One region of the Caulobacter sp. Root1472 genome, then DNA from elsewhere that is predicted to be linked to it. Evidence: predicted binding sites of a transcription regulator. Region 1 holds the regulator's gene; each other region holds the start of a gene.
The links. The regulator LexA, encoded in region 1, represses DNA repair genes until DNA is damaged. The targets are predictions, from matches to a motif close to ATGTTCNCNANNTGTTCT.

Region 1 (7,455 bases):
CGGCCATGGCCTCGTAGTCGGCCACCCCGTCGTCGAACAGGTGCGCCCCGGTCGGCCGGCCGCCCAGGGCGTCCCCGAGATAGACATAGGCCAGGCCCGCGCCCTTGAGCCTTTCGGCCAGGGCGTCGCGGTTGAACTGCGGCGTATGGCGCGACCAGGGGCTGGTGCGCACGTCGGCCACCGCCGTGACGCCGGCGCCCAGCAGCAGGCGCTCGAACCGCTCCCAGCTGTGGGTCGAGTGGCCGATCGTCAGGACGCGGGGGTCAGAGGGCGTGGAGTCCATTGACCTGAAGATAGCACTGATCGAGATGCTCCTTGAAGGGACGCGCCAGCCCCAGCCGCACCTGGGCCCGCCCCGCCTTGGGCGCCAGGGCCTGGGCGGCGGCCAGCCCCTCCTTCTCGAAGGCCTGCTTCAGCGCCTTGGCCGCCACGCCGAGGTGCAGGACATGGCCAGCGACCTCCAGTTCGGCGCGAAGCTTGTGCTCGTCCCTGTAGGGCTGGTCGAAAAGCTTGAAGCTGGCCGCATCGATGGTCTGGCAGGCCAGCGACCCGCACGGCGCGCCCGCGGGCACATAGGCCTTGTCGCGGTCGAACCGCAGATGGCCGCCGAACACCGCCTGGGGCGAAAAGGCCGCCGCCCGCGCCAGCGCCTGTCGGAAGCCGTCGGCGCTCAGCACGGCAATCCTGCGCGGCCGGCCGCCGACCACGATGTCCTCGGTGTTGTGCGGCAAGGCGGTCTGGGGGCGCTCGCCGCGAAACTCCACCACATGGCCGGGATGGAAGGTGGTGTTGGGCCCGCAGACCTTGGCCTCCCAGAAGCCCGCCGGCTCCGGCTCGGGCCGGATCATCACGCCGCGATCCAGTTCAAAGCCGGCGACGCAACATCGGATGACTTGGCCTGCGGCGTGGTTGCCCCTAGAAGCAAGCGGCGAAAGGCGGCGTCATGATCCTGGTCATCGATAACTACGACAGCTTCACCTACAACCTCGTCCACTATCTGAACGAGCTGGGGGCCGACACCGTCGTGCATCGCAACGACGACCTGTCGGTGCAGGAGGCCCTGGGCCTGCGGCCCAACGCCGTGCTGCTGTCGCCGGGCCCCAAGGCCCCCGACCAGGCCGGCATCTGTCTGCCGCTGCTGCGCGGCGCGCCGGAGGACCTGGCGATTCTCGGCGTGTGCCTGGGCCACCAGGCCATCGGCCAGGCCTATGGCGGCGACGTGATCCGCGCCAAGGAAGTGATGCACGGCAAGACCAGCAAGATCTTCCACAACGACCAGGGCGTGTTCAAGGGCCTGCCCAACCCGTTCATCGCCACCCGCTATCACAGCCTGGCGGTCGACAAGGCCACCCTGCCCGACGACCTGGAGATCACCGCCTGGACCGAGGACGGCGAGATCATGGGCGTCCAGCACAAGACCCGGCCGGTCTACGGCGTGCAGTTCCACCCGGAGTCGATCGCCACCGAGGGCGGCCACCAGCTGCTGGCCAACTTCCTGGACCTGGCCAAGGTCCAGCGCGACGCGGCGATCTGGGTCTAGGCGATGTCGGACGCCTTCAAGCCCCTGCTGGCCAAGCTGGCCGACGGCCAGACCCTGGACGAGGACGACGCCGAGACCTTCTTCGCCGCCTGCCTGCGCGGCGAGCCGACCCCCGCCCAGGTGGCCGCGGCGGTCACCGCCATGCGCCTGCGCGGCGAGACGGTGGGCGAGATCACCGCCTGCGCCCGCGCCATGCGCCGCGCGGCCATCCACCTGGACCACCCCTATGACGTGGTCGACGTCTGCGGCACCGGCGGCGACGGCCTGCACACCCTGAACATCTCGACCGCCGTGGGCTTCGTGGCGGCCGGCGGCGGGCTGAAGGTGGCCAAGCACGGCAACCGGGCGATCACCAGCAAGTCGGGCACCGCCGACGTCCTGGCCGCCCTGGGGGTCAATATCGACGCCTCCCTCGTCCAGCAGCGCCAGGCGCTGGACACCGCCGGCATCTGCTTCCTGTTCGCCCAGTCGCACCACGGGGCGATGAAGCACGTCTCGCCGATCCGCCAGCAGCTGGGTTTCCGCACCATCTTCAACCTGCTGGGCCCGCTGACCAATCCCGCGGGGGCCAAGCGCCAGGTCGTCGGCGTCTCGGCCCATCGCTTCGTCGAACCCGTGGCCAAGGCTCTTGGGGCCTTGGGAGCGGAGCGCGCCTGGTCGGTGCACGGGGCCGGCATGGACGAACTGACCACCACCGGCGAGACCGAGGTCGCCGAATGGCGCGACGGGTCCCTGCGGCTGTTCACGATCACCCCCGAGGCCGTGGGCCTGCCGCGCGCGGCGCTGGCCGACATCACCGGCGGCGACCCCGCCTTCAACGCCGCCGCCCTGACCGCCCTGCTGGACGGCCAAAAGGGCGCCTATCGCGACATCGTCATGCTCAACGCCGCCGCCGCCTTCCTGGTGGCCGACAGGGTCGAGACCCTGCGCGAGGGTGTCGAGCTGGCCGGCGCGGTGCTCGACGACGGCCGGGCCAAGGCGGCCCTGGCCGGCCTGGTCGCCGCCACCAATTCAGAAATCGCCGCATGACCGACATTCTCGCCAAGATCGCCGCCTACAAGCGCGAGGACGTGGCCGATCGTAAACGGCGGCGTGCGTTCGCCCAGGTCGACGCCGCCGCCAAGGCCGCCAGCAGCCCGCGCGGCTTCAAGGCCGCGCTGGAGGCCGGCCATGCGCCGGGCAAGCTGTCGCTGATCGCCGAGATCAAGAAGGCCTCGCCGTCCAAGGGCCTGATCCGCGCCGACTTCGACCCGCCGGCCCTGGCCCGCGCCTACGCCGAGGGCGGCGCGGCCTGTCTGTCGATCCTGACCGACGGCCCCAGCTTCCAGGGCGCCGACGGCTACCTGATCGACGCCCGCGCCGCCGTCGCCCTGCCCTGCATCCGCAAGGACTTCCTCGTCGATCCCTGGCAGGTGGCCGAGAGCCGCGCCCTCGGCGCCGACGCCATCCTGGTGATCCTGGCGATGATCGACGACGCCCTGGCCGCCGACCTGATGAGCGAAGCCGCTCGCCTGGGCATGGACGCCCTGGTCGAGGTGCATGACGAGGCCGAGATGGAGCGGGCCGGCAAGCTCGGCTCCACCCTGGTGGGGATCAACAACCGCGACCTCAAGAGCTTCGTGGTCGACCTCGCCGTCACCGAACGTCTCGCCGCCCAGGCGCCCGCCGACGCCCTGCTGGTCACCGAGAGCGGCCTGTTCGTCCACGACGACGTGGTGCGCATGGAAGCAGCCGGCGCCAAGGCCATGCTGGTCGGCGAAAGCCTGATGCGGCAGGTGAACGTGGCGGCGGCGACCAAGGCGTTGCTGGGCTAGGGCTGGATCATTCCACGACCCGCCAGGCGCCGAGCGGGCGCACCGCCGCGCAGGCCGGACCGCCGTCCTTGTCCCTGCCCGGCAGGCGGGCCTCCAGGATCTTGCCGGCAAGCGCCTGCTCCAGCAGGTCGGTCGGCAGGGCGTGGATGTCGATCTTGGCGCGGCGGCTCCAGGGGGACGCCGCCAGGCCGGCCTGGCCTCCGATGGCGATGTAGACGAAGCGCCGGACCGGCCCTTCGCTGCGGACGAACTCTCCCAGGAATTTCGGCCCCGGCGTGATCCGCACGGGGACATCGAACGACAGCGGTCCGCCAGCGGCGACGACCTGCCCGACCGCTTCGCTTTTCTTGTTCTGCAAGCTGTAGGCGACCCCCGGGACCGGGTCCTGGATCGTCAGCCTGAGCCTGATCGTTTGACCCGCCGCCATACAACCCTCCTGCGCCCGTGACGCTCGATGTTTCGTCTCGGCGCATCACCACACGAATGGGATCCGCGCCGCCTTGCGCTTGCGATACGGCGGGTTCGTCGCCGAACCGCGGGGTCAAGGCTGCGTCCTCCACAAGGCCCGCGGCTATCCGGCGTTCAGCAGCCAAACCTCGTGCATGACGGTCTCCCCCGATATCCCGGCGCGACTACAGCCGCCTTGGCCGCGTGGGTCAATCGCGCGGCGTGCGGGACCGATTCTCGGTAATGCGCTGCGCTCCAGCCCGCCTGGATGTTCGATCCGGGACGCCCGAGGCTTGAATTTACAGGCGAATTCGACCGCCTCTCCGCCGAACACCGTTAACTTGACATCAACGAAGAACACCTAGAGAACATTCACAGAGGTTTGCGGTTTGTTCCGCGACGACTGGCGAGGCCGGACATGCTCACGCGCAAGCAGCACGAGCTGCTGATGTTCATCCACGAACGGATCAAGGAGACCGGCGTCTCCCCCTCCTTCGACGAGATGAAGGAGGCGCTGGACCTGGCGTCCAAGTCGGGCATCCACCGACTGATCACGGCGCTGGAAGAGCGCGGCTTCATCCGCCGCCTGGCGCACCGGGCCCGGGCGCTGGAGGTGGTCAAGCTGCCGCAGCAGGCCACCGCGGCCGCGCCGCCGAAGGGCCGCGGCGCTTTCAAGCCCCAGGTGCTGGAAGGCGGCGGCCAGGCTCCGGCCGCGCCGGCGCCGATCGCCGCCGACAACACCCGCGAGCTGCCGATTCTGGGCCGCATCGCCGCCGGCACGCCCATCGACGCCATCCAGCACGAGCGTGAGCGCCTGCCGGTGCCCGAGACCATGCTGGGGGCCGGCGAGCACTATGTGCTCGAGGTCCAAGGCGACTCGATGATCGAGGCCGGCATCCTGGACGGCGACTATGTGATCATCCGCAAGGGCGACACGGCCAACAGCGGCGAGATCGTCGTGGCCCTGGTCGGCGAGGAAGCCACCCTCAAGCGCCTGCGCAAGAAGGGCGGCTCGATCGCCCTGGAGGCCGCCAACCCCAAGTACGAAACCCGCATCTTCGGTCCCGACCAGGTCGAGGTGCAGGGCAAGCTGGTGGGGCTGATCCGGCGGTATCACTAGATTCATCCGCTCATCCCGGCGAATGCGGGGACCCAGATCGTAGGGCGCCGAGTCTGATTGGACGGACTCGGCGTCTTTCTGTTTTGGCGCTCGACCATGCCATCTGGGTCCCGGCATTCGCCGGGATGAGCGGAGTTTGGGCGATGGAACGAAAGCCCCCTAGGTCGCCATCCCCGCCGGCCGGTTCTCCACATATTGCGGCACGTTCAACGGCGGCAGCCAGGGCTCGCGACGCTTGACCCAGACCTCGTACTGCGGCGTGAACTGGCCGATCTCGTCCAGCCCGCCCAGGTGGATCTCGATCTCGCCGTCCCCCTCGCCATTCTCAGGCCAGGAGGCCGCCGTCCAGAACAACGGCGAGCCGCAGGTCGGGCAGCCGTGGATCAGGCCGTGCTCGGCGCCGGTCCAGATCGCCGGTGAACCCTCGATCCGCACCTTGTCCGCCCGGAACGCCGCAAAGGCGTTGAACGGCGCGCCATGGCGCTTGCGGCAGGTCAGGCAGTGGCACAGCCCAACCCGCAGCGGTCCGCCGGTCGTGACATAGCGCACCGCCCCACACGCGCACCCGCCTTCCCGCTCCATGATCGTCTCCATCGCTCGTCCCGGCCTAAACGCCCGAAGCGCCGCTCGGCTCAGAAGGCCTTTGCGTTCGGCGAACGGGTCATCGGCCCGTCGGGCATCCACCGGGGTTCAGGCGGCGGTCCAGTCCACGGTCGGACGCCCCTCAACGGCTGGGCCCAGACGATCCACCATTCGCCGCCGCGCCGATAGAGCTCGGCCGCCCCACCCGCGGCGAAGTCGTCGGCGTCGAGCACGATGCGGTCGCGGCAGGCCGGGGGGATGGACGGCGCGACGCCGCGCAGCACCACGATCTCGGCCTCGGCGCACATCGCCGCCAGGCCGTCGGCGTCGGGCGCGGCCTTGCTCCACGACAGGGCCAGGGCCACGGGCGCTCCGGCGGCGGGGGCGCAGGCGCGCCGGTCGCAGGCGTAGAGCGGGCTGGGCGCGGCGCTGTCCGGCAGGGTCAGGCCGCGGCGACGGCTCCACAGCTCGGCCCCGAACCGGCGGGCGTCGGGGCGCAGCAGCACCGCCTCGCGGCCCTGGCGCACGGCCGCCGTGGTCCCGTCCGGCGCGATCCAGGCGTCGGGCGGCGCCGCGCGCGGCCACAGGGCCACGGCCAGGGCCAGGGGCGCGCCCAGCCAGCGCAGGCGGCCGCGCCACAGGCACAGCAGCATCAGGCCGACGAAGGCCAGGGCCAGGGTGAACGGCGGGCCGCTGGCCACCACCTTCTGGGCGCCGCCGGCGCTGGCGAAGCCGTTGGCGATCCCCATCATCGCGGCGATGCCCCAGCCGGCGATCGCCAGGAACGGCCGGCCCAGGCCGAAGGGCTCCAGCGCCGCGCCCAGGGCCAGGAACGGCATGATCACGAACGACGACAGCGGCGCGACCAGCAGGTTGGCCGGCAGTCCCCAGACGGCGACGCGGTTGAAGTGCTGCATGGCGAACGGCCCGGTCGCCATGCCGGCCACGAAACTGGCGCCGACGCTGACCGCCAGCCAGCTGAGCGCGCCCTGGATGGCCCGGATCCACCAGGGGGCGGAAATCTCCCGCACCGGGCGCGGCCAGGCCTCGGCCAGGGCCACCAGGGCGGCGGTGGCGGCGAACGACATCTGGAACCCTGGCGCGCCCGCGGACTCCGGCTGGACGATCAGGATGACCAGGGCGGCGATCGCCAGCCCATGCAGGGTGATGGCCTGCCGGTCGAACAGGATGGCGGCGAAGGCCACCGTGGCGGTGATCGCCGCCCGCAGGGCCGGCGGCGGCGCGCCCGAAATGACAAGATAGGTCGCGACGGCCGCCAGGCCCGCCACGGCCGCGACCTTCTTGCCCGGAACCCGCAGCGCCGCCCAGGGCCAGGCGGCGATCAGCAGCCGCACCAGGCCAAAGGCGAAGCCCCCGACGATGGCCATGTGCAGGCCCGAGATCGACAGGATGTGGGCCAGGCCCGAAGCGCGCATGGCGTCGGTCTGGTCCTGGGTGATCCAGGCCTCGTGGCCGGTGACCATGGCCGCGGCGACGCCGCCGCGCGCCACGCCCATGTCCTCGACGATGCGGCTGGCCAGCCGCCAGCGGAAGGCGTTGACCGCCATGGCCGCCCGCAGGCGCCACGGCGGCGGGTCCAGGGTGGCGGGTTGGGACTGTCCGATCGCGAAGCCGACGCCGCCCACGCCGTGGAACCAGGCGTCGCGGGCGAAGTCGTAGGCTCCCGGCGCGGCCGGCGGCGGCGGCGGTCCCAGCATGGCCCGCAGGCGGATCGCCTGGCCGGGCGCGGGGATGTCCTCGGCCTCGACGGTCACCCGCACTCGCTTGGGCGTGTCCTCCGGAGCCAGGCGGCTGATCCGCACCGGCGCGATCAGCAGCCGCGGCCCGCCCGCGCCGGGACTGACCACGTCGACCACGAAGCCGTCGATCGTCATCACCGTCCGCTCGCCCGCCAGGATCGGCGCGGCCACCGCGTGCGAGCGGACCTTGCC
Region 2 (7,455 bases), on a different contig from region 1:
GTAGCCGAACTTGACGTGGAACACCCGGTCGCCGCGCGTGTAGGCGCTGGCCGCCGAGCTGGCCGAGACCGCGACCAGCCGGCCTTCGCCCTCGATCGGCGCCGAGCGGGCGGCCGAGCCGCCGCTGCGCCAAGTGGCGCCGCGCTCACTGAAACCCGCCGTGCGCTCCTGTGCTCGCTTCCAGCCCGGGCTGTCATAGCTGCCGGCGGTGAAGGTGCTGGTCCCCGGATCGTCCCAGCGCGACGACACCGTCTGCTGCATGCCCGGTCCGCCGCCGTAATAGCCGGTCTCCGAGGCCGCATCGACGTGGGCCAGGGGCAGTTCGTCGACGAAGCGCGACGGCAGCTGGCTGGTCCAGCGGCCATAGACCTGGCGGTTGGCCACGAAGCTGATCCGCGCCTCCTCGCGGGCCCGGGTGATGCCGACATAGGCCAGGCGGCGCTCTTCCTCGAGGCCCTTCTCGCCCTTGTCGTCCATGCTGCGCTGGCTGGGGAACACGCCTTCCTCCCAACCGGGCAGGAAGACCAGCGGGAATTCCAGCCCCTTGGCCGAGTGCAGGGTCATGATCCAGACCGCGTCGTCGCCCGCCCCCTTGTCCAGGTCCATGACCAGCGACACGTGCTCCAGATAGCCTTCGAGCGTGTCGAAGGCGCTCATCGACTGGACCAGTTCCTTCAAGTTCTCCAGCCGCGTCTGGCTGGTGGGGCCCTTGTCGAGGCGCAGGGCGTCGGTATAGCCGCTCTCCTCCAGCACCGCCTCCATCACCCGCTGGTGCGGAGTGGTGGCGGCCAGCGCCCGCCAGCGATCCAGGTCGCGCAGGAAGTTGCTCAGGGCCGTACGGGTGCGGGCCGGCAGGTCGTCGCCGCCGATGATCACCCGGGCGGCGTCGACTGTGGAGATCCCCTCCAGCCGGGCGATCTGCAGCAGCTTCTGCACCGAGGTGTCGCCGATGCCGCGCTTGGGCGTGTTGACGATGCGCTCGAAGGCCAGGTCGTCGTCGGGCGACTGGATCAGGCGCAGATAGGCGTGGGCGTCGCGGATCTCGGCGCGTTCGAAGAACCTGGGGCCGCCGACCACCTTGTAGGGGATCTGCAGCATCACGAACCGCTCTTCGAAGGCCCGCATCTGGAACGAGGCGCGCACCAGGATGGCCATGTGGCTGTATTTGCGGCCGGCCCGCTTGGCCTTCTCGATCTCGTCGGCGACCATCCGGCTCTCGGCCTCGCCGTCCCAGACGCCGCTGACCTTGACCTTCTCGCCGCCCGAGGCCTCGGTCCACAGGGTCTTGCCCAGCCGGCTCTTGTTGGCGTCGATCAGGCCCGAGGCGGCGGCCAGGATGTGCTCGGTGGAGCGGTAGTTGCGCTCCAGCTTGATGACCTTGGCGCCGGGGAAGTCGCGCTCGAAGCGCAGGATGTTGTCGACCTCCGCGCCCCGCCAGCCATAGATCGACTGGTCGTCGTCGCCCACGCAGCAGACGTTCTGGCGCCCTTGGGCCAGCAGGCGCAGCCACAGGTACTGGGCGACGTTGGTGTCCTGGTACTCGTCGACCATCACGTACTGGAAGCGCCGCTGGAAGTCGGCCAGCACGTCCGGATTGGCCGTGAAGATCGTGATGTTGTGCAGCAGCAGGTCGCCGAAGTCGCAGGCGTTGAGGATGCGCAGCCGCTCCTGGTACTGGCGATAGAGGGTGATCCCCCGGCCGTTGGCGAACTCGCCCGCTTCGCTCTGCGGCACGCGGTCGGGCGTCCAGCCGCGGTTCTTCCAGGTGTCGATCAGTCCGGCCAGGGCGCGCGGCGTCCAGCGCTTGGCGTCGATATCGGCGGCCTCGATCAACTGCTTGAGCAGTCGTTCCTGGTCGTCGGTGTCGATGATCGTGTAGCTGGATTTCAGCCCCACCAGCTCGGCGTGGCGGCGCAGGATCTGAGCCGCCACGGAGTGGAACGTGCCCAGCCAGCGCAGGCCCTCGGCCTCGTCGCCGATGATGTGGGTGATCCGCTCGCGCATCTCGCGCGCGGCCTTGTTGGTGAAGGTGACGACCAGCAGCTCCCACGGCCGGGCGCGGCCCGTCGCCAGGATGTGGGCCAGGCGGGTGGTCAGCACGCGGGTCTTGCCGGTGCCGGCGCCGGCCAGCACCAGCACCGGGCCCTCGGTAGCCTCGACCGCCGCCCGCTGTTCGGGGTTCAGCCCCTCCAGATAGGTCCGCGCCGGACCCTCCGGTCCGCGCGGGCGGGCCAGGTCGGAGATGCGGGGGGCGGGAAGATCGCCGGGGAAGCCGTCGGAAGAAGGGGACGAGTCGAAGCCTTGGGACATGGAACATATGTAGCACAAAGATCGTCCGGCTTAAGCCCTTGCGCCGATCCGCCGCCCTCCCTGTCAGGAACTTCGCCCTTCACCTGCCGTTTGTTCGAATGGGACGACAACACGGGAGACCAACGTGGCTGAAGAAACCAATACGAGCGGTGGCGGCGGGACCGGCATGGCGTTCATCATCGGGGCCCTGGTGGTCGTGGTGGCGGTGATCGCCTACTTCGTCTTCGCGGGCGGCGTGACCCAGAAGAAGCGGGTCGACATCAACGTGTCCGCTCCGCAGGTCGAGGCGCCCAAGGTTCCCGACGCGCCCAAGCCCGCCGGCTAGGGTCGGCCAACGAGGAGGACGCCATGGCGCGTCATCACGATATCAGGTTGCAGCACCTGGGGGTGGCCGGCCTGACCTTGCTGGGCGTGCTGCTGCTGATCGCCGCCCTGGTGGTCGGCGGCTGGCGCTCCGGCCTGCTGACCGTGCGGTCGGCCGACCTGTCGATGCGACTGCCGGAAAGGCCGGCGCTGCCGCATCGTTCGCCCGATCCCGCGCCCCTGCCGCTTCCCAAGCCGGGGCCGGGCGTCGAGCAGGGCTAGGTCTGGGACGGTCGAAGATCTTTTGGGCCGAATTCCTCGTCCTTCGACAGGTTCAGGATGAGGAATTCTACTCAGCCGCCCTGCAAGTCGGCCTCATCCTGAGCCTGTCGAAGGACGAGGGCGAGCCTCCGGCGCTGAACGCCCAGCTGTCCACAGGTCCTAGATCGTCCCGGCCTTGCCCGCCTGAGCGCGTTGCAGGGCGAACACCCGGCAGGCCGAGGCCAGGGGGCGCTCGCCGCGTCCGGCGTCGATCCGCTGGATCAGGCCGGCGATGCTGATCTTGTCGGCCCCGGCCGCCGCCTGCAGCACGGCCCAGAATTCGGGCTCCAGGGCCAGGGAGGTCGCGTGGCCGGCCAGGTTGATCGAACGCTTCTTCAGACTGCCCATCTCGCCTGTCCCAATTGCCGTTTGGCTGTGCGCCAAGGTTCCCGCGCGGGTCTCTGAACCCTCTTGAATAAAAATGACGCCATGTCATCTTTATCGGGTCCAGCAGGAGCATGCCCCATGATCGCAGTCACGCAAGTGCTCGGTGGGCCAAAGCCTCGCGAACCGATGAGGCGGATGCGCGGCACGTTCAACCTGCAGCCTTTGCGGGCGCTGCGGGCCGTCCGGCGCCTGCTCGCCGACAAGGAGGACACCGCCCAGGTGTTCGAGATCATGCGGGCCTTGTCGGGCAAGGCGATCCCGAACGGCTACCGCCGGCTGCTGAGCACCCCCGAGGGCGGCCGCATCGCCTACGAGCGCGACGAGTTCGCCGAGCGGCTGTCGGATCCGGCGTGGCTGGAACAGTTCGGCCCCGGCACGGTCGGCGCCGCCTATCGTGACTTCATCGCCCCGCGTGGCCTGTCCGCCGCGGGCCTGGCCGAGGAAAGCCGCAAGGTTCGCGAGGGCGACGTCGACGCGGCCCATCCCCTGGCCTGGTACGCACGACGCATGCGCGACGTTCACGACGTCTGGCACGTGCTGACCGGCTACGGCACGGACGCGCTGGGCGAGGTCTGCGTGGTGGCCTTTTCCCACGCCCAGACCCGTAGCCTGGGCTTCGCGGTCATCGCCCTGGCCGGGGCGCGCCATCTGCAGAAGGCGGCGCCGGACCTGCCCTACGGCAAGGCGGTGCGCGAGGCCTGGCGCAACGGCCGGGCGGCCGCCTGGCTGCCGGCGGTCGACTATCCGGCCTTGTTCGCCTTGCCGCTGGACGAGGCGCGCCGGACCCTGAAGATCGCGCCCAACACCGCCTACCAGGGCATCCCGCCGCGGCGCCGCGACCGAGCCTAGCCGCACATGAAAGGCGCCAAGGCTTGACCGTTCCCAGCGTTCGGTAGTTGAACTACATAACGCACCAGGCGTCCGTTTTTCGAGAGTTCGCATGATCACCCGCCGCTTCAAGCTGGTCGGCCTGGCCCTGTTCGGGGTCGCCTTCGCCCTGGCCGCGACGCCCGTCCTGGCCGCCGACACCCAGGTGGCGGTCGCCGCCAACTTCACCGAGCCGGCCAAGGCGGTCGCCGCCGCCTTCAAGGCCAAGACCGGCCACACCGCCACGCTGAGCTTCGGCTCTTCGGGCCAGTTCTACACCCAGATGGCGCACGGAGCGCCGTACGAGGTGTTCCTGTCGGCCGATGCGGAACGACCGCTGAAGGCCGAGCAGGAGGGGCTGGCCGTCCCCGGCGCGCGGTTCACCTACGCCGTCGGCCGGCTGGTGCTGTATTCCCGGACGCCAGGCCTTGTCGACGGCAAGGGCGCGGTGCTGGCGTCGGACCGGTTCGCCAAGCTGGCCATCGCCGATCCCGCCGCCGCGCCCTATGGCGAGGCCGCGGTGGAGACGATGCGCAAGCTCAAGGTCTACGACGCCCTGGCGCCGAAGATCGTCCGGGGCGCCTCGATCACCCAGGCCTACCAGTATGTGGCCACCGGCAACGCCGAACTGGGCTTCGTCGCCCTGTCGCAGGTGATCGACCAGCCCGGCGGGTCGCGCTGGCTGGTCCCGGCCGCTGACCACGCCCCGATCCAGCAGCAGGCCGTGCTGCTGCGGACAGGCGAGAAGAACCCCGCGGCTCTGGCGTTCCTGACCTTTCTGAAGTCCCCGGCCGCGATCGCCATCATCAGGCGCTACGGGTACGAGGTGCGCTAGGGTCCGTGGGCCGTTGCCGGCCTTGGGCCGAATTCCTCGTCCTTCGACAAGCTCAGGATGAGGAATTCTACTCACCCTTCTTGGCGGCAGCCCTCATCCTGAGCCTGTCGAAGGACGAGGGCGCCGCCTCGACGCCGAACGGTCCACAGGACCTGGGGCGCCATAGGGCGGATTAGTCGGCGAAGCCGCTTCGCCTGCCACGCTCTAGCGTCGGCTATAGCGCGCAATCAGCGGATCGGCCGCGGCCTGGTCCAGGATCCAGTCGCGAAAGACGGCGATCTTGCGCACGCGGCGGCGTTCGGCCGGATAGGCCAGCCAGTAGCCGCCGCCGTAGTTGGCGGTAATGTCGAACGGCGCGACCAGCCGGCCCTGGGCGATCTCCTGGGCGAAGAAGATCGGCGAGCCCAGCGCGAAGCCCTGGTCGGCCAGGGCGGTAGCCACCTCCAGCGCCTGGGCGTCGGCCGACAGGCGCGGCGGGGCGCGATCGTCGCTGGCGTCGACGCCGGCCGCTTCGAACCAACGCACCCAGAAGTCAGGAGACCCGATCCGCGGGGCCCGCAAAAGGTCGGCCGGATTCGTCAGGCCGCCGGAGCGCGCCAGGACGGTGGGCGTGCACAGCACGGTCTGGACGGAGGGGACCAGCAGATGCGCCTCCATCCCCGGCCAGACGCCGCCCCCGGCCCGCAGGGCCAGGTCGAAGGGCTCGCGCTGCAGGTCGACCACCCGGCTGGAGGCGTCGAGCCGCACGGCGATGCGGGGGTGGGCGATCTGGAAGCCGCCCAGGCGCGGCGCCAGCCAGTGGCCGCCGATGCTCTGCACCGTGGTGATCGACAGCACGCCCTCCTCGGTGTCGACCAAGTCGGACACCGCCGTGCGCAGGACGCTCATCGCCTCGGTCGCCGCCCGCGACAGGCGCTCGCCCGCCGGGGTCAGGGTCACCTCGCGGGGCAGTCGCGTGAACAGGGGCTGGTCCAGGCGCTGCTCCAGCGCCTTCACCTGCCAGCTGACCGCGGCCTGGCTGACGCCCAGTTCGTCGGCGGCGCGGGTGAAGCTCTTCAGGCGTGCGGCGGCCTCGAAGATGCGGATGGCGCTGAGCGGCAGGCTGGCGAGGATGTCAGGCATAAGTAGGGCTTATGCTTACGCAAGGAAGCCGCGTTTGTCATCCCTGACGTGAAAGCCGATTTTCCACTCATGGAACGCCAGGAAGGGTGATCATGATGGACGAAGCGATCAAGACCCATAAGGAAACCACGTTCGGGTGGGTGCTGCTGGTCCAGGAGTGGATCGCCGCGCGCAGGGCCCGGCTGGCTCGTCTCGCCAGCGAGCAGGCGGCCCAGGCGGTGCGGGAGGCCCAGGCCAAGCCCCGGCGCCATCTCGCGCCACGCTAGAGCAGCAAAGTGGACGCGAAACGCTCGAGGCGCAGGTCCTCGCCAATCCGATCCCGCCTCAGAGCAGGATGCTCTCGTTCGCCGGCGTCGAAACAGGTCTTGGCCTCAGCAGTCGCGTCACGCGGGCGAGAAGCTGGGCGTCGGTGAAGGGCTTGGCCAGATAGTCGCGGGCGCCCAGGGTCAGCGCTTCCTTGATGTCGCCCGGCGCGTTGCGGGCTGTCAGCATCATGACGGGGATGTGCGCCACGCGCGGACTTTGCCTCAGGTGGCGAAGGACGCCGAAACCGTCGAGGCGCGGCATGTTGACGTCCAGAATGATGGCCGCGGGTTGCGCGCTGTGGATGCCGTCGAGCGCCTCCCAGCCGTCGCGGCCGAAGACGGTGTCGTAGCCGGCCAGACCCAACCTCGTGGTCAGCAGTTCCAGGACGCTGCGGTCATCCTCGGCGATGAAGATTCGTCTGGGTCGGGCTTCAGGCTGCATGGTCGACCGTCTCGAACTGCAGCGCGCGGTTGATCTCGTCGATCAGGGCGCGGGTTTCGAGCGGCTTGGCGACGACGCCGTCGAACACGCCGGGGGGCGCCTCCGTCGCGTCGGCGGAGAAAGCGATGATCGGAACATTGTCGTTGAGGCGGCCGCGGCGAATGGCCCGCGCCGCGGCCACCCCGCCCATGCCCGGCATCCGCAGGTCCATCAGGATGACGTCGAACGGCTCGGCCTCCGCCCGGGCCACCGCCGCTTCGCCGTCGACGGCTTCGCTGGTTTCGGCGCCGAGGGCGTCCAGCACGGTGCGGACCAGGTCGCGGTTGACGGGATTGTCGTCGACCACCAGCACGCGGCAAGCGACGGGAAGGGCAGCCGCCTGGTTCGAGGCGCTGGCCAGGGCCGCAGGCTCGACCTCGCCGGCGGGCAGTTCGAACCAGAAGCGGCTGCCCCGGCCAAGGGCGCTCTCGGCGCCGATCTGGCCGCCCATGGCCTCGACCAGCCCCTTGCAGATGGCCAGGCCCAGGCCCGTGCCGCCATGTCGGCGCGTGGAGGAGCCGTCG
Region 3 (7,455 bases), on a different contig from region 1:
AGGACCTGGACTGGACCAAGCTGGATGTCGTGACCTTCTCCTGGCAGAAGGCCCTGGGCGGCGAGGGCGCGCACGGGATCCTGATCCTGTCGCCGCGCGCCGTGGCCCGCCTCGAGAGCTACACCCCCGCCTGGCCGATGCCGAAGCTGTTCCGCATGACCAAGGGCGGCAAGATCGCCGCCGACATCTTCGAGGGCGCGACCATCAACACGCCGTCGATGCTGTGCGTCGAAGATGCCCTGGACGCCCTGAAGTGGGCCGCCTCGATCGGCGGCCTGGAAGCCATGCAGGCTCGCGCCGACCAGAACCTGGCCGTGCTGGCCGACTGGGTCGCCCGCACCCCGTGGGTCGAGTTCCTGGCCGCCACGCCGGAGATCCGCTCCAACACCTCGGTGTGCCTGAAGGTCGTCGATCCCACGATCGCCGCCCTGCCGGACGACGCCCAGGCCGACTTCGCCAAGAAGCTGGCCAGCCTGCTCGAGAAGGAGGGCGCGGCCCTCGACATCGGCGGCTATCGCGACGCCCCGGCCGGCCTGCGCATCTGGTGCGGCGCCACGGTGGAGGCTTCGGACCTCGAGGCCCTGACGCCCTGGCTTGACTGGGCGTTCGCCACCGTCTCGGCCGAACTGGCCGCCGCTTAAGCGTCTCCCACTTCGCGGCTGAAATCCTCGTCCTTCGACAAGCTCAGGATGAGGATTCCGGACTGCCGCATTTCAGTAGCCCTCATCCTGAGCTTGTCGAAGGACGAGGGCGCGCACCGAATTCTCCGTAAGGAATCCCCCACATGACCGCTCCCCGCGTCCTCATCGCCGACAAGCTCAGCCCCGCCGCCGTCGACATCTTCAAGAACCGCGGCGTCGACTTCGACATCAAGGTCGGCCTGTCGAAAGACGAACTGATCGCCGTGATCGGCGACTATGACGGCATCGCCATCCGCTCGGGCGCCAAGCTCGACAAGGACGTGATCGCCGCCGCCCACAAGCTGCAGGTCATCGCCCGGGCCGGCATCGGCGTCGACAATGTCGACATCCCCGCCGCCACGGCCAAGGGCGTGGTGGTGATGAACACCCCGTTCGGCAACTCGATCACCACGGCCGAGCACGCCATCGCCATGATGTTCGCCCTGGCCCGCCAGCTGCCGGCCGCCGACGCCAGCACCCAGGCCGGCAAGTGGGAAAAGAACCGCTTCATGGGCGTGGAGCTGTACGCCAAGACCCTGGGCCTGATCGGGGCCGGCAACATCGGCGGCATCGTCGCCGACCGGGCTCTGGGCCTGAAGATGAAGGTCGTGGCCTACGACCCCTTCCTCTCGCCCGAGCGCGCCATCGAGATGGGCGTCGAGAAGGTCGAGCTGGAAGACCTGCTGGCCCGCGCCGACGTCATCACCCTGCACACCCCGCTGACCGACAAGACCCGCAACATCCTGTCGGCCGAGAACCTGGCCAAGACCAAGAAGGGCGTGCTGATCGTCAACTGCGCCCGCGGCGGCCTGGTCGACGAGGTGGCCCTGCGCAAGCTGCTGGACGACGGCCATGTCGGCGGCGCGGCCTTCGACGTGTTCGTCACCGAGCCGGCCAAGGAAAACCCGCTGTTCGGTTCGGACAAGGTCGTGGCCACCCCGCACCTGGGCGCCAGCACCAGCGAGGCCCAGGAGAACGTGGCCCTGCAGGTGGCCGAACAGGTCAGCGACTACCTGCTGACCGGCGCGGTCACCAACGCGCTGAACAGCCCCTCGATCACCGCGGAAGAAGCCCCCAAGCTGAAGCCGTTCGTGGCCCTGGCCGAGAAGATCGGCGCCCTGGCCGGCCAGATGGTCGACTTCGGCATCTCCGCCATCGACATCGCCTTCGAGGGCGAGGTCTCCAAGCTGAACGTCAAGCCGATGACCTCGGCCGCCCTGGCCGGGATCCTCAAGCCGATGCTGGCCGAGATCAACATGGTCTCCGCCCCGGCCGTGGCCAAGGAGCGCGGCATCACCGTCTCCGAGAGCCGCCAGGAGGTCAGCCCCACCTATGACAGCCTGATGCGCATCACCATCACCACCGAGAAGGGCAAGCGCGCCTTCGCCGGCACGGTGATCGCCGGCGCGCCGCGCATCGTCGAGGTCAAGGGCATGGAGCTGGACGCGGGCTTCTCGCCGGCCATGCTCTACATCAACAACCTGGACAAGCCGGGCTTCATCGGCGCCCTGGGCATGCTGCTGGGCGAGGCGGGCGTCAACATCGCCACCTTCAACCTGGGCCGTGTCTCGGCCGACGAGGACGCCATCGCCCTGGTCGGCGTCGACCAGGCCCCGGACGAGGCCCTGCTGGCCAAGATTCAGGCCCTGCCACACGTCAAGGAAGCCCGCGCCCTGACGTTCTAGGGGACTCCGATCCTTCTCCCCTTACGGGAGAAGGTGGCCTGCGTAGCAGGTCGGATGAGGGGTTTCTCAGGCGTTCGAAGCCGCGTCCGGTCGAAAGGCTGGGCGCGGCTTTCGCGTTCATCGACCCCTCATCTGTCGGCTTCGCCGACACCTTCTCCCGCAAGGGGAGAAGGAAGAGAGCGTGCAGATCCGGTGCAATCGACGAGGCGATCCGGCCAAGACGCCGTCCGGCCATTTTCAAGCCTCACCGGACCGGCTAGGTGCGGACGGTCCCAGCCAGGAGCCCCGATGTCCCTCCGCGCCCGCAAGATCAACCGCCTGGTCTTCATCGTCTTCCTGGCCGCCGCCGCCTTCGCCCTGGCCAAGGCCCTGCTGCCCGACGACGACAGCATCGGCCTGATCCCCTGGGACAAGGCCAAGCACTTCCTGGTCTTCTACGTGCTCAGCATCCTGGCCAGCCTGGCCCTGCCGCAGAGCCGGCTGCACCGCATCGGCCTGGCGATCCTGGCGTTCGGCGGGGCGATCGAGATCCTGCAGGCTTTCGTCGGCCGTGACGCCTCGTGGTTCGACCTGTTCGCCGACGCCTGCGGCATCAGCGCGGCGTTCGGACCGATGCTGGTCAGCCAGTGGTGGCGGGCCAAGCCGCGGTTCTAGGCCGGTCCTCGTTCCGCCCCTTCGGCGCGTCATTCCAGCGCATCCCTGAATCGCGACCCGGCTCCGCTTGACTCTCCATGCCCGGAGGATCAGAACAAAAGTGGAACATCGGAGATGCAGGGATGCCCGGGGCGAAGCCCGCCCTTTCGGCTTTGAGAGCCCAGATCGCCGCCCTGGAGGCGGGGACTCGGACTCCGCCTCCCGTCCTGCCGTTCGGGGATCCGCGCATCGACGGCTGCTTTCCGGCCGGCGGCCTGCCGCGCGGCGGCTGGCACGAGGTGGGCGGGGCCGGACTGGAGGAAGAGACCGGCGCCGCGCCCGCGAGCTTTTCCGCCTTGCTCTTGCGGCCGTTGGCCGCGTGGGGCGCGGTGGTCTGGGTGATGCGGCGCGCCGACCTGCACGCCCCGGGCCTGGTCGGGCTGGGCTTTCCCACCGGCCGGCTGATCCAGGTCAAGGCTCGCGACGAGGCCGAGGTGCTGTCGGTGCTGGAGGACGCCCTGGCCACGGTCGGCGTCGCCGCGGCGATCGGCGAGGCGCAGAGTCCCGACCTCAAGGCCGGCCGCCGCCTGCAGTTGGCTTGCGAACGGCGCGGCGCGACCGGGGTGCTGCTGCGACGACGGCCCTATGGCGGCCCGGCCGGCAAGGTTCGCGAGGTCTCCGGCGCGGCCGCCCAGACCCGCTGGCGCATCGCCGCCGCGCCCAGCCAGCCGCCGCCGGGCGACCCGGGCCTGGGCCCGCCGCGCTGGCGGGTCGAACTCGAACGCTGCCGGGGCGGCCGTCCCGGCGCCTGGATCCTCGAACAAGCGGAGGCCGCCGATGGCCCGCATCCTTTCCGTCTGGTGTCGCAATTGGCCGATCACGACATGGGCGAGGAAGAATACCGTCGCACCGCCTAGATCTTCCCCCCGTGGGGGAGGTGTCGGCGAAGCCGACGGAGGGGGGAATCATAGGCCGCCGGCCCGTGGCCGGGTCGACCTTCCGATCACGCCCCCCGCCGGTCGCTTCGCGACCGCCTCCCCCGCAGGGGGAGGGCCTGTTTTGCCTCCTCCCCCCGTCGCCCTGGTCGCCACAGAAGGCGGCACGCGCCGCCTGGCCGCCGTCGACGACGCGGCCGCGGCCCTGGGCCTGTTCGTCGGCCAGAAGGCCGCCGACGCGGCGGCCCTGGTTCCGGACCTGCTCACCGCCGACCACGACCCCGATGGCGACCGCGCGGCGCTGGAGATCCTCTGCGACTGGTGCGTGCGCTTCTCGCCGGCCGTGGCCATCGACGGGCTGGACGGCCTGTTCCTCGATGTCGAGGGGGTGTCGCACCTGTGGGGCGGCGAGGCTTTGATGTTGGACGACCTGCTGGCGCGGCTGGAGCGCTGGGGCGCGCCGGCCCGCGGGGCGATCGCCGACACCCCCGGCGCGGCCTGGGCCCTGGCCCGCTACGGCCCCGATCGCACGATCGTCCCGCCCGACGGCCAGGGCCCGCTGCTGGCCCCGCTGCCGGTGGCGGCCCTGCGGCTGGACGAGGCGGCCCAGGCCCAACTGCCGCGCCTGGGCCTGTTCCAGGTCGGCCAGCTGCTGGCCCTGCCGCGCGCCCAGCTGGCCCGGCGGTTCGGGCTTTCCGCGGTGATGCGCCTGGACCAGGCCCTGGGCGCGGCCCGCGAGGCCCTGGTCTTCCGCCGCCCCGCCACCCCGTGGTTCGACCGCCTGGCCTTCTTCGAGCCGATCAGCGCCCTGTCCGACCTGGAGCGGGTCACCGGCGACATCTGCGCCCTGCTGTGCGCCCGGCTGGAGGCCGAGGGGCGCGGCGCGCGGCGGTTCGAGCTGGTCTTCCACCGGCTGGACGGCAAGGACCAGCCGGTGCGGGCCGGCCTGTCGCGCCCGGGCCGCGACGCCGCCCGCATCGCCAAGCTGCTGAAGCCGAAGCTGGACACGGTCGATCCGGGCTTCGGGATCGAGGTCGTCACCCTGTGGGCCGCCGAGGTCGAGCCGCTGTCGACCGCGCAACGGAACCTGAACGCCGACGCCGACGCTGACGCCGGCCTGGAGGAGGGCCTGGCGCCGCTGGTCGACCGGCTGGTCAACCGCCTGGGCGAGGACCGGGTGTGGCGGGCCGATCCGTATCCGAGCCACGTGCCGGAACGTTCCGTGGTCCGCCGCGCGCCGCTGGATCCCCGACCGGAAGACGCCTGGGACCCGGACCGTCCCCGGCCGACCCGCCTGCTGCGCCGTCCCGAGGCGATCGAGGTGATGGCCAAGCTGCCCGACGACCCGCCGGTCCGCTTCACCTGGCGCGGCCGGTCGCGCCGCGTGCGCCTGGCCGAGGGGCCCGAGCGGATCGGCCAGGAATGGTGGCGCAAGACCTTCGACGAGGTCGGGCCGGGCAAGGTGCGCGACTACTACCGGGTGGAGGACGAGACGGGCGAACGGTTCTGGATTTTCCGCGCCGGCCTGTACGGCGACGGGGACAAGGCCCCGAAGTGGTGGTTGCATGGCCTGTTTGGCTAAGACCCTCCCCCTGTGGGGGAGGCGATCGCGCAGCGATCGGTGGGGGGATACGGCCGAGGCGGGACCACTCCCCCCTCCGGCCCATTTGGGCCGCCTCCCCCATGGGGGGAGGGTCTAGCCATGACCACCCACCGCTACGCCGAGCTCCAGGCCACCACCAACTTCTCGTTCCTGCGCGGCGCTTCCCACGCCCAGGAGCTGATGCTGACCGGCCAGGCCCTGGGCCTGAGCGCCGTGGGGGTCACCGACCGCAACAGCCTGGCCGGGGTGGTGCGGGCCTGGACGGCGGCCAAGGACCTGCAAATCCGCGCCCTGACCGGCTGCCGGCTGGACTTCATGGACGGCACGCCCAGCCTGCTCTGCTATCCCTCCGACCGCGAGGCGTTCGCCCGCCTGACCCGCCTGCTGACCGTGGGCCAGCGCCGGGCCGAAAAGGGCGAGTGCCACCTGTCCTGGAAGGATTTCCTGGAGCACGCCCACGGCCAGCTGGCCCTGGTCGTGCCGCCGGCGAAACTGGACGAGACCTTCCAGGCCGATCTCGACCGCATGGCCGGCGAACTGCGCGGCCGGGTCTGGCTGGCCGCCAGCCGGGCCTACGCCGCCCAGGACCTCAAGCGCCTGTCGCGGCTGGCCGAGCTGGCCCGCGACGCCGGCGCGCCGATGGTCGCCACCAATGACGTGCTCTATCACGGCCCCGAGCGGCGGCCGCTGCAGGACGTGATGACCTGCATCCGCGAGGGCTGCACGATCACCGAGGCGGGCTTCCGCCTGGAGGCCAACGCCGAGCGCCACCTGAAGACGCCCGCCGAGATGGCCCGGCTGTTCGAGCGTTGGCCCCAGGCGGTGGAGCGCACGGTCGAGATCGTCGAGCGCATCGGCTTCGACCTTTCGCACCTCAAGGAGCAGTACCCGGACGAGCCCGTGCCGCCGGGCAAGACGGCGATGGAGCACCTGACGGATCTGGCCTGGAAAGGGGCGGCCTGGCGCTATCCCGGCGGCGTTCCGCCCAAGGTTCAGGACAACCTCCGCACGGAGCTGGGCCTGATCGCTAAGATGGACTACCCCAACTACTTCATCACCGTGCACGACATCGTCCAGAAGGCGCGGGAGATGGGAATCCTGTGCCAGGGGCGGGGCTCGGCGGCCAATTCCTCGGTCTGCTACTGCCTGGGGGTGACGGCGATCGACCCCATGGAGCACCGGCTGCTGTTCACCCGTTTCATTTCCGAGAACCGCGGCGAGCCGCCGGACATCGACGTCGACTTCGAGCACGAGCGGCGCGAGGACGTCATGCAGTATGTCTACGAGCGCTATGGCCGCGACTACGCCGCCATCTGCGGCACGGTGATCCACTACCGCCCGCGCAGCGCCATCCGCGACGTCGGCAAGGCCCTGGGCCTGACCGAGGACATCACCGCGATCCTGGCCAACACCGTCTGGGGCAGCTGGGGCGACGGCCTGCCCGACGAGCATATCCGCCAGACGGGCCTGGACCCGAAGAACCCGCAGATCGCCCGGGCCATCGCCCTGGCCACCGAGCTGCTGCAGTTCCCGCGCCACCTGTCGCAGCACGTGGGCGGCTTCGTCCTGACCAAGCGGCGGCTGGACGAGACCGTGCCGATCGGCAATGCGGCGATGAAGGACCGCACCTTCATCGAGTGGGACAAGGACGACATCGACAGCCTGGGCCTGATGAAGGTCGACATCCTGGCCCTGGGCATGCTGGCGGCCATCCAGCGGGCGTTCGGCATGCTGCGCGCCGACCACGGTCAGCCGATCGTCGACCTGGCCGACGTGCCGGTCGAGGTGAAGGGCGTCTACGACATGCTGTCGGTCGCCGACAGCGTCGGGGTGTTCCAGGTCGAGAGCCGAGCCCAGATGTCGATGCTGCCCCGGCTGAAGCCCAACAGGTTCTACGACCTGGTCATCGAGGTGGCGAT
Region 4 (7,455 bases), on a different contig from region 1:
GAAGTCCAGCACGACCCGCCCGGCGGGCAGACCGCAGGACGGCAGATCGAAGGCCAGGCGGCGCAGGCGCTCGACCCGGGCGTCGGCGGCTTCGCGGGCCTGGACGGCGTCCTGGGCGGCGCGGTCGGCCAGCCGCCCTTCGCGCGCGCCGCTGTTCTCAGCCCGCTCGGCCTGGGCGCCCAGCAGGATCTTCGGCTCGCTGCCCTTGGCCGCGAACCGGCGGCCGGCGGCGTCGCGGCGCGCCTTGCGCTCTCGGCCGATCTGGGCCTCGCGCGCCGCCTGGCGCACCTGGCGTTCGGCCGCCTCCAGGTCGTGCTCGGCGGCGGCCACGGCCTGGGCCTTGCGCTCGGCATAGAGGTCATAGCCGCCGCCATAGCTGGTCGCGCCAAGGCTGGACAGCTCGACGATGCGGTCCACGCCGCGCAGCAGGGCGCGGTCGTGACTGACCACCACCGCTCCGCCCTTCCAGCGCCGCAACACGTCGGCCAGCAGGCTGCGGCCGGCCGCGTCGAGGTTGTTGGTCGGTTCGTCCAGCAGGATCACGTCGGGGGCCGCGATCAGCAGGCCGGCCAGGGCCGCGCGGGTCATCTGGCCGCCGCTAAGGCTGGCCGCGGGAGCGGACGCGTCCCGGCGCGACAGCCCGACCTCGCCCAGGGCGGCGGCGACGCGGCCCGGCAGGGTCCAGTCGGCCTCAATGAGATCCTCTTCGAGGGTTTCCGGGGTCCCCTCCTCCGCCTCGATGCGGCACAGCCGGTCCCAGGCGGGGCCGACGCCCAGCAGGTCGGCCAGGCGCGCGCCCGGCGGCGGGGCGTGCAGCTGGGGCAGGACCCCGATCACGCCGGCGCGGCTGACCGTGCCCGAAACGGGGGCGGAGGTCCCGGCGATCAGCGACAGCAGCGTGGACTTGCCCACGCCGTTGCGGCCGACCAGGCCGATGCGCTCGGCCCCGATCGCGAGGTTCAGATTGTCGAAGAGAACGCGGCCGTCAGGCGTGTCGGCGCGAACGGAATCCAGGGTGATGAAGGCGGGCATGGGCAACCATGGTCAGGTCTGCGGAAAGGGCGAAACGGTCGTCCATCGCAATGTCCATGGCAGCCTCCATCGGTCGGCCCGGGATTTCGAGCACGGACCTTCTAGGCGATCGACCGATGTTCGGCAAGTTCGATGCAACCGCAAGGATCGGCGCAAGGATCGGGTGTCGGCCTCCCCGAGAAGGGGTCACAACAGGCTCCAGACCAGGAGAGCCCCATGTCCTTCACCGTTTCCAGCCTGCCGATCGAGCCGTTCGCGCCGCTGTTCGCCCTCGACGACGCGGCCCTGGCCGAGCGCGGCATGCTGCGCGTGGTCGCCGACGCGCCGTTCGCCTTCCCCTGCCGTGTCACCCTGGACGACGCCGCGCCAGGCGAGAGCCTGATCCTGCTGAACCACGAGCACCAGGCCGCCGACACCCCGTTCCGCTCCCTCTACGCCATCTATGTGCGCGAGGCCGCGCAGGCGCCGGCCTCGACCACCGACGTCCTTCCGCCCGCCCTGCGCCGCCGGCTGCTGTCGCTGCGCGGCTTCGACGCATCCGGCATGCTGCGCGACGCCGACGTCGTCGAGGGCTCGGCGGCCGAGCCGGTGATCGAGCGGATGCTGGCCGATCCGGGCGTGGCCTATCTGCACGCCCACTACGCCAAGCCCGGCTGCTACGCCGCGCGGATTGATCGCGCCGCCTAGGTTTCTTCGGCTCGAGCTTGGTCCAGGAACGGTAGCGTTCTCAATGGCGACTTAACCTGGATCGCCTAGCGTCCATCAAGGTCAGCGGTGGAAACCACGGGCGGGGGCTCATGAAGCAGGCGATTGGCAAGCCGGAACCGATTCCGACTCGGGAGATCGTCGGCCCGTGCGTGCCGATCCTGCGCGGCTATCTGCTGGCGGCCGCCACCTACTATAGCCTGATCAGCGTTTCTCATCCCTTCTACGAGCGGGGCGTAGCCCTGCTGGTGCTGGAGAGCCTGGCGCTGGCGACCGCCGCGACCGGCTTCTGGCTCTGGCGTCGGCTGAAGGCTCGGCCGCCCGAAATGCCGGGCCTGGAAACGGCCGCCCTGGCGATGAACGCCCTGTTCATGGCCAATGTCGTCGCCTACCAGATCCTGCATTTCGAGCCTGCCAAGCTGGTCTATTTCGTGCTGATGGCTCTGGCCTTCGCCACCTCGGCCCCGACCTGGCGCGTGGCCCTGGCCAGCGTAGGCGCGGCGATCATCGGCCTGCTGGCGATGGCCCGCAACGCGCCCGGCGACCTGGTCGGCCAGTACGGCTTCATCGGCGTGGCCGGCGCCTTCGCCGCCCTGGGCATGTCCGCCCTGATGCGGGGCGCGATGATGCGGGAACTGCGGGCCCGCCTGGCGTCGGACGCTCTCAACCGCAAGCTCGAGGCCGAGCTGGAGGAGAACCGCCGCCTGCGCACCGAGGCCCAGGATCTGGCCGTCGCCGCCGAGACCGCCAGCCGCGCGAAGACCGAGTTCCTCGAAACCATGAGCCACGAGATCCGCACGCCCCTGAATGGCGTGCTGGGCATGGCCCAGGCCATGGAGCGCGACACCCTGTCGGCCCGGCAGCGCGCCCGCCTGGCCCTGATCGGTCAGTCCGGCGCCGCCCTGCTGGCGGTGATCAACGCCGTGCTCGACATCTCGCGGATCGAGGCGGGCAAGATGGAGGTCGTCCGCGCCCCCTTCGACCTGGACGCCCTGGCCGACACCCTGCGCCAGCTCTATGGCGGCCTGGCCCGCGACAAGGGCCTGGACTTCACCCTGGAGATCGCGCCCCGGGCCGGCGGCTGGCGCGATGGCGACGCCGCGCGGCTGCGCCAGGTGATGAGCAACCTGATCTCCAACGCCATCAAGTTCACCGATGCGGGCGGCGTGGTCGTGCTGCTCGGCGGGGACGCCGCCACCCTGACCTGCGCCGTCACCGACACCGGGATGGGCGTGCCCGAAACACGCCGCGCCCAGATCTTCGACAAGTTCGTCCAGGTCGACGGCTCGAGCACCCGCCGCTCGGGCGGCAGCGGCCTGGGCTTGGCCATCTGCCGCGAGCTGGTGACCCTGATGGGCGGCGAGATCGGCTTCGAGAGTCCGGCGGGCGGCGGTGCGCGCTTCACCTTCGCGGTCCCCTGCCCGGCGTTGGGCTCTCTCGTTCAGCCGCCTTCCGTCGAGGCGGCTGGCGCCGCCCCTGCCCTGGACGGCGCGCTGAAGATGCTGGTCGTCGACGACAACGCGGTCAACCGCACCGTCCTCCAGGCCATGCTGGGCCACCTGGGCGTCGCCTGCGACGTCGCCTGCGACGGGCACGAGGCGGTGGCCCTGTGGGAGACCGGGTCCTGGGACGCCATCCTGATGGACATCCACATGCCCGGCATGGACGGGCTGGAAGCCGGCCGGGTCATCCGCGCGCGCGAGAGCGCCGAAGGCCGAGCCCGCACCCCGATCCTGGCCGTCACCGCCAGCGTGCTGGCCCACGAGACCGACCGTTACCTGGCCGCCGGCATGGACGGTTTCGTGGCCAAGCCGATCGCGGCCCAGCGGCTGGCGGCGGCGCTGGACGCGGCGCTGGGCGGCGCGTCGTAGCTTCGCGAACACCCTACGGTTCGAACACGCCGAAATGGCCGTTGCCGCCTTGAAAACATCCCCGCCGCACGACGGTCCTTCCCCAGGGCGGATTGATCGTCGCGCGCCAAACCTTGCGGTGACGCGCGGCTTTGACCAACCGTCAGAAGCTCAGGACGCCCAGGTCGACGATGATCTTGAAGGCCCAGATCGTGCAGGCGACGCAGACGGCCAGGGTGATGACGTCGTCGATCTCTGAGCGCTGGCGAGCGGCCTTGGCGGCCTTGCCGGACTTGCTCTTGGCCGGCGCCTTCGCATCGTTTTTCGCCGCCGTCTTGGCCACGCCCGTCGTCCCCCTTCGGCGCGCCCGACGCGCGATCCGTCCGGACATAGACGCCATGGGTGCTGAAGGTCGCCCTTCCAAAGGCGGTTTATTGTTCGTGAACGCCGTAACCTTCGGCCGCCCCGACGCGAACTGAACCCTCGAGATCAACGAGGAACGCGGCCAATGACCCGGACAATGATGCGCAGGACGGCCTGGGCCAGCCTGGCGGCCGGCGCGGCCCTGGCGGCCGCCGTGGGCGCCTGGTCGATGTCCGGCGCGGGCGGCACGGCCCAGCGGCCGGTGGTGCTGGAACTGTTCCAGAGCCAGGGCTGCTCGTCCTGCCCGCCGGCCAACGCCAACCTCAACGCCATCGTCGACCGGCCGGACGTGCTGGCCCTGAGTTTCGGCGTCACCTACTGGGACCAACTCGGTTGGAAGGACACCTTCGCCAAGCCGGCCTACACCGACCGACAAAAGGCCTACGCACGCGGTTTGGGCGCCCAGCTGGGCACGCCGCAGATGGTGATCGAAGGTCGCGAGGACCTGATCGGCACGAACGCCCGCGACCTGGACCTGGCCCTTCGCCGGGCCCGCCCGACGATGGACGCCACCGTGGCCCTGTCGCGTGGCCGGGTCGAGATCGGGGCGGGCCAGGCGCCCAAGGCCGGCGCCGACGTTTGGCTGGTGCGCTACGATCCCCGCGTGCGGCAGGTGGCCATCCAGCGCGGGGAGAACAACGGCAAGACCCTGCCCCACCGCGACGTGGTCGTGGAGCTGACCCGCCTGGGCGGCTGGACCGGCGCTCCGGTCGGCTTCGCCGCCAAGCCGCCCGCCGACCCCGTCCTTCGCACGGCGGTGCTGGTCCAGGCCAGGAACGGCGGCCCGATCCTGGCGGCGGCGCGGCTCTGAGGCGTCGCTGAACCCCTGCTGACATCTGATGTCAGCAGTCTGCCGCCACGTGCCGCCATCGCGACATTTGTTCGCACCTTGTTCTTGTGTTAATCGGCGTTCCGGGCCCTACATATAGCCGTCTCGCCGTGGCTCCCCTCACGGCCTCACGCGTTCCGGAAAACATGGCTGAACAACTGAACTTCATCCGCGTGCGCGGCGCGCGGGAGCACAATCTCAAGGACGTCAGCGTCGACATCCCGCGGGGCGAGCTCGTCGTGCTGACCGGCCTCTCCGGCTCGGGCAAGAGTTCGCTGGCGTTCGACACCATCTACGCCGAGGGCCAGCGCCGCTATGTCGAGAGCCTCTCGGCTTACGCACGCCAGTTCCTGGAACTGATGAGCAAGCCGGACGTGGACCTGATCGAGGGCCTGTCGCCGGCCATCTCGATCGAGCAGAAGACCACCTCGCGCAACCCGCGCTCGACGGTGGGCACGGTCACCGAGATCCACGACTACATGCGCCTGTTGTGGGCGCGGGTCGGGGTGCCCTATTCGCCGGCCACCGGCCTGCCGATCGAGAGCCAGACCATCAGCCAGATGGTCGACAAGATCACCGCCCTGCCCGAAGGCACGCGCCTCTACCTGCTGGCCCCCGTGGTCCGCGACCGCAAGGGCGAATACCGCAAGGAGATCGCCGAGTGGCAGAAGGCCGGCTTCCAGCGGCTGAAGATCGACGGCGAGTTCTATCCGATCGAGGACGCCCCGGTCCTGGACAAGAAGTTCAAGCACGACATCGACGTGGTCGTGGACCGCATCGTCACCAAGGCCGGCATGGAGCAGCGGCTGGCCGACTCGATCGAGCAGGCCCTGCGCCTGGCCGACGGCCTCGCGGTCGCCGAATGGGCCAATGTCGAGGAAGGCGAGAAGGAGCCGCGCCGGCTGCTGTTCTCCGAACGCTTCGCCTGCCCGGTCAGCGGCTTCACGATCGCCGAGATCGAGCCGCGCCTGTTCTCGTTCAACAACCCGGCGGGCGCCTGCCCGGCCTGCGACGGCCTGGGCGCCAAGCTCGCCTTCGACGCCGACCTCGTGGTGCCAGATAAGGATAAGTCGCTTCACAAGGGCGCGGTGGCGCCGTGGGCCAAGGGGCCTTCGCCGCTCTACACCCAGACCCTGCAGGCCCTGGCCCGCCACTACGGCTTCTCGATGGACGAGCCCTGGCACAAGCTGCCGGAGAGCGCGCGGCAGGTGGTGCTGCAGGGCTCCAAGGGCGAGAAGATCAAGTTCACTTATGACGACAACGCCCGCAAGTACGAGGTGGCCAAGCCTTTCGAGGGCGTGCTGCCGAACCTGGAGCGCCGCTGGCGCGAGACCGACAGCAGCTGGGTGCGCGAGGAACTGGGCCGCTACCAGTCCGACACCCCCTGCGAGGTCTGCCACGGCAAGCGCCTGAAGCCCGAGGCCCTGGCGGTCAAGATTCACGGCCAGGACATCGCCGCCGTCTCGAACCTGGCCATCCGTCCGGCCCGCGACTGGTTCACGGCGCTGGAGGGCCACCTCTCCGACAAGCAGATGGAGATCGCCCGGCGGATCCTGAAGGAGATCAACGACCGCCTGCGGTTCCTGGTCGACGTGGGACTGGACTACCTGAACCTGTCGCGCGGCTCGGGCACCCTGTCGGGCGGCGAGAGCCAGCGCATCCGCCTGGCCAGCCAGATCGGCTCGGGCCTGACCGGCGTGCTCTATGTGCTGGACGAGCCGTCGATCGGCCTGCACCAGCGCGACAACACCCGCCTGCTGCAGTCGCTGCAGGGCCTGCGCGACCTGGGCAATTCAGTCCTCGTCGTCGAGCACGACGAGGAGGCCATCCTCACCGCCGACTATGTGATCGACATGGGTCCGGCCGCCGGCGTGCACGGCGGCGAGATCGTCGCCGAGGGCAAGCCGGCCGACATCATGGCCAACCCCAGAAGCGTCACCGGCCAGTACCTGACCGGCGTGCGCGAGATCGAGGTGCCCGAACAACGCCGCCCGATCAGCAAGAAGAAGATGCTGAGGGTCGTCGGCGCCAAGGGCAACAATCTGAAGGACGTCACCGGCGAGATCCCCGTCGGCACCTTCACCTGCATCACCGGCGTGTCGGGCGGCGGCAAGTCGACCTTCACGATCGAGACCCTGTACAAGGCCGCCGCGCGTCGCCTGAACAACGCCAGCGACGCCCCGGCCACGCACGAGCGGATCGAGGGGCTGGAGAACTTCGACAAGGTTATCGACATCGATCAGTCGCCGATCGGCCGCACCCCGCGCTCGAACCCGGCCACCTATACCGGCGCCTTCGGCCCGATCCGCGACTGGTTCGCCCAGCTGCCGGAGAGCAAGGCTCGTGGCTACGGCCCCGGCCGCTTCAGCTTCAACGTCAAGGGCGGCCGCTGCGAGGCCTGCCAGGGCGACGGCTTGATCAAGATCGAGATGCACTTCCTGCCCGACGTCTACGTCACCTGCGACGTCTGCAAGGGCCAGCGCTACAACCGCGAGACCCTGGACATCCTGTTCAAGGGCAAGACCATCGCCGACGTGCTGGACATGACGGTCGAGGAGGCCGCCGACTTCTTCAAGGCCGTGCCGCCGATCCGCGACAAGATGGAGACGCTCAAGC

Region 2: a site for LexA is predicted at 2,311-2,328, ahead of ASD47_RS22335 (ATP-dependent helicase). Genes of this name have one in related genera too.
Region 3: a site for LexA is predicted at 3,111-3,128, ahead of ASD47_RS25045 (ImuA family protein). Genes of this name have one in related genera too.
Region 4: a site for LexA is predicted at 4,889-4,906, ahead of uvrA (excinuclease ABC subunit UvrA). Genes of this name have one in related genera too.

Annotation. Positions count from the first base shown of each region.
Region 1 is NZ_LMFX01000001.1:144,485-151,939, reverse strand. It holds gene ASD47_RS00715 (DUF488 family protein) at 1-283, opposite strand, end outside; gene ASD47_RS00710 (hypothetical protein) at 264-848, opposite strand; gene ASD47_RS00705 (aminodeoxychorismate/anthranilate synthase component II) at 944-1,540, shown strand; gene trpD (anthranilate phosphoribosyltransferase) at 1,544-2,569, shown strand; gene trpC (indole-3-glycerol phosphate synthase TrpC) at 2,566-3,354, shown strand; gene ASD47_RS00690 (DUF5990 family protein) at 3,362-3,781, opposite strand; gene lexA (transcriptional repressor LexA) at 4,220-4,921, shown strand; gene ASD47_RS00680 (GFA family protein) at 5,081-5,515, opposite strand; gene ASD47_RS00675 (ComEC/Rec2 family competence protein) at 5,554-7,455, opposite strand, start outside.
Region 2 is NZ_LMFX01000045.1:202,582-210,036, forward strand. It holds gene ASD47_RS22335 (ATP-dependent helicase) at 1-2,310, opposite strand, end outside; gene ASD47_RS22340 (hypothetical protein) at 2,435-2,635, shown strand; gene ASD47_RS22345 (hypothetical protein) at 2,659-2,895, shown strand; gene ASD47_RS22350 (ribbon-helix-helix domain-containing protein) at 3,055-3,282, opposite strand; gene ASD47_RS22355 (Coq4 family protein) at 3,400-4,170, shown strand; gene modA (molybdate ABC transporter substrate-binding protein) at 4,262-5,023, shown strand; gene ASD47_RS22365 (LysR substrate-binding domain-containing protein) at 5,228-6,145, opposite strand; gene ASD47_RS26840 (hypothetical protein) at 6,238-6,411, shown strand; gene ASD47_RS22370 (response regulator transcription factor) at 6,470-6,892, opposite strand; gene ASD47_RS22375 (PAS domain S-box protein) at 6,882-7,455, opposite strand, start outside.
Region 3 is NZ_LMFX01000051.1:106,473-113,927, forward strand. It holds gene ASD47_RS25030 (phosphoserine transaminase) at 1-641, shown strand, start outside; partial or broken gene ASD47_RS27845 (hypothetical protein) at 665-754, shown strand; gene serA (phosphoglycerate dehydrogenase) at 785-2,365, shown strand; gene ASD47_RS26940 (hypothetical protein) at 2,337-2,552, opposite strand; gene ASD47_RS25040 (VanZ family protein) at 2,654-3,019, shown strand; gene ASD47_RS25045 (ImuA family protein) at 3,142-3,915, shown strand; gene ASD47_RS25050 (DNA polymerase Y family protein) at 3,836-5,515, shown strand; gene ASD47_RS25055 (error-prone DNA polymerase) at 5,636-7,455, shown strand, end outside.
Region 4 is NZ_LMFX01000027.1:35,212-42,666, reverse strand. It holds gene ASD47_RS17890 (ABC-F family ATP-binding cassette domain-containing protein) at 1-1,032, opposite strand, end outside; gene ASD47_RS17885 (DUF1203 domain-containing protein) at 1,249-1,719, shown strand; gene ASD47_RS17880 (ATP-binding protein) at 1,830-3,608, shown strand; gene ASD47_RS17875 (hypothetical protein) at 3,751-3,930, opposite strand; gene ASD47_RS17870 (thioredoxin family protein) at 4,096-4,821, shown strand; gene uvrA (excinuclease ABC subunit UvrA) at 4,986-7,455, shown strand, end outside.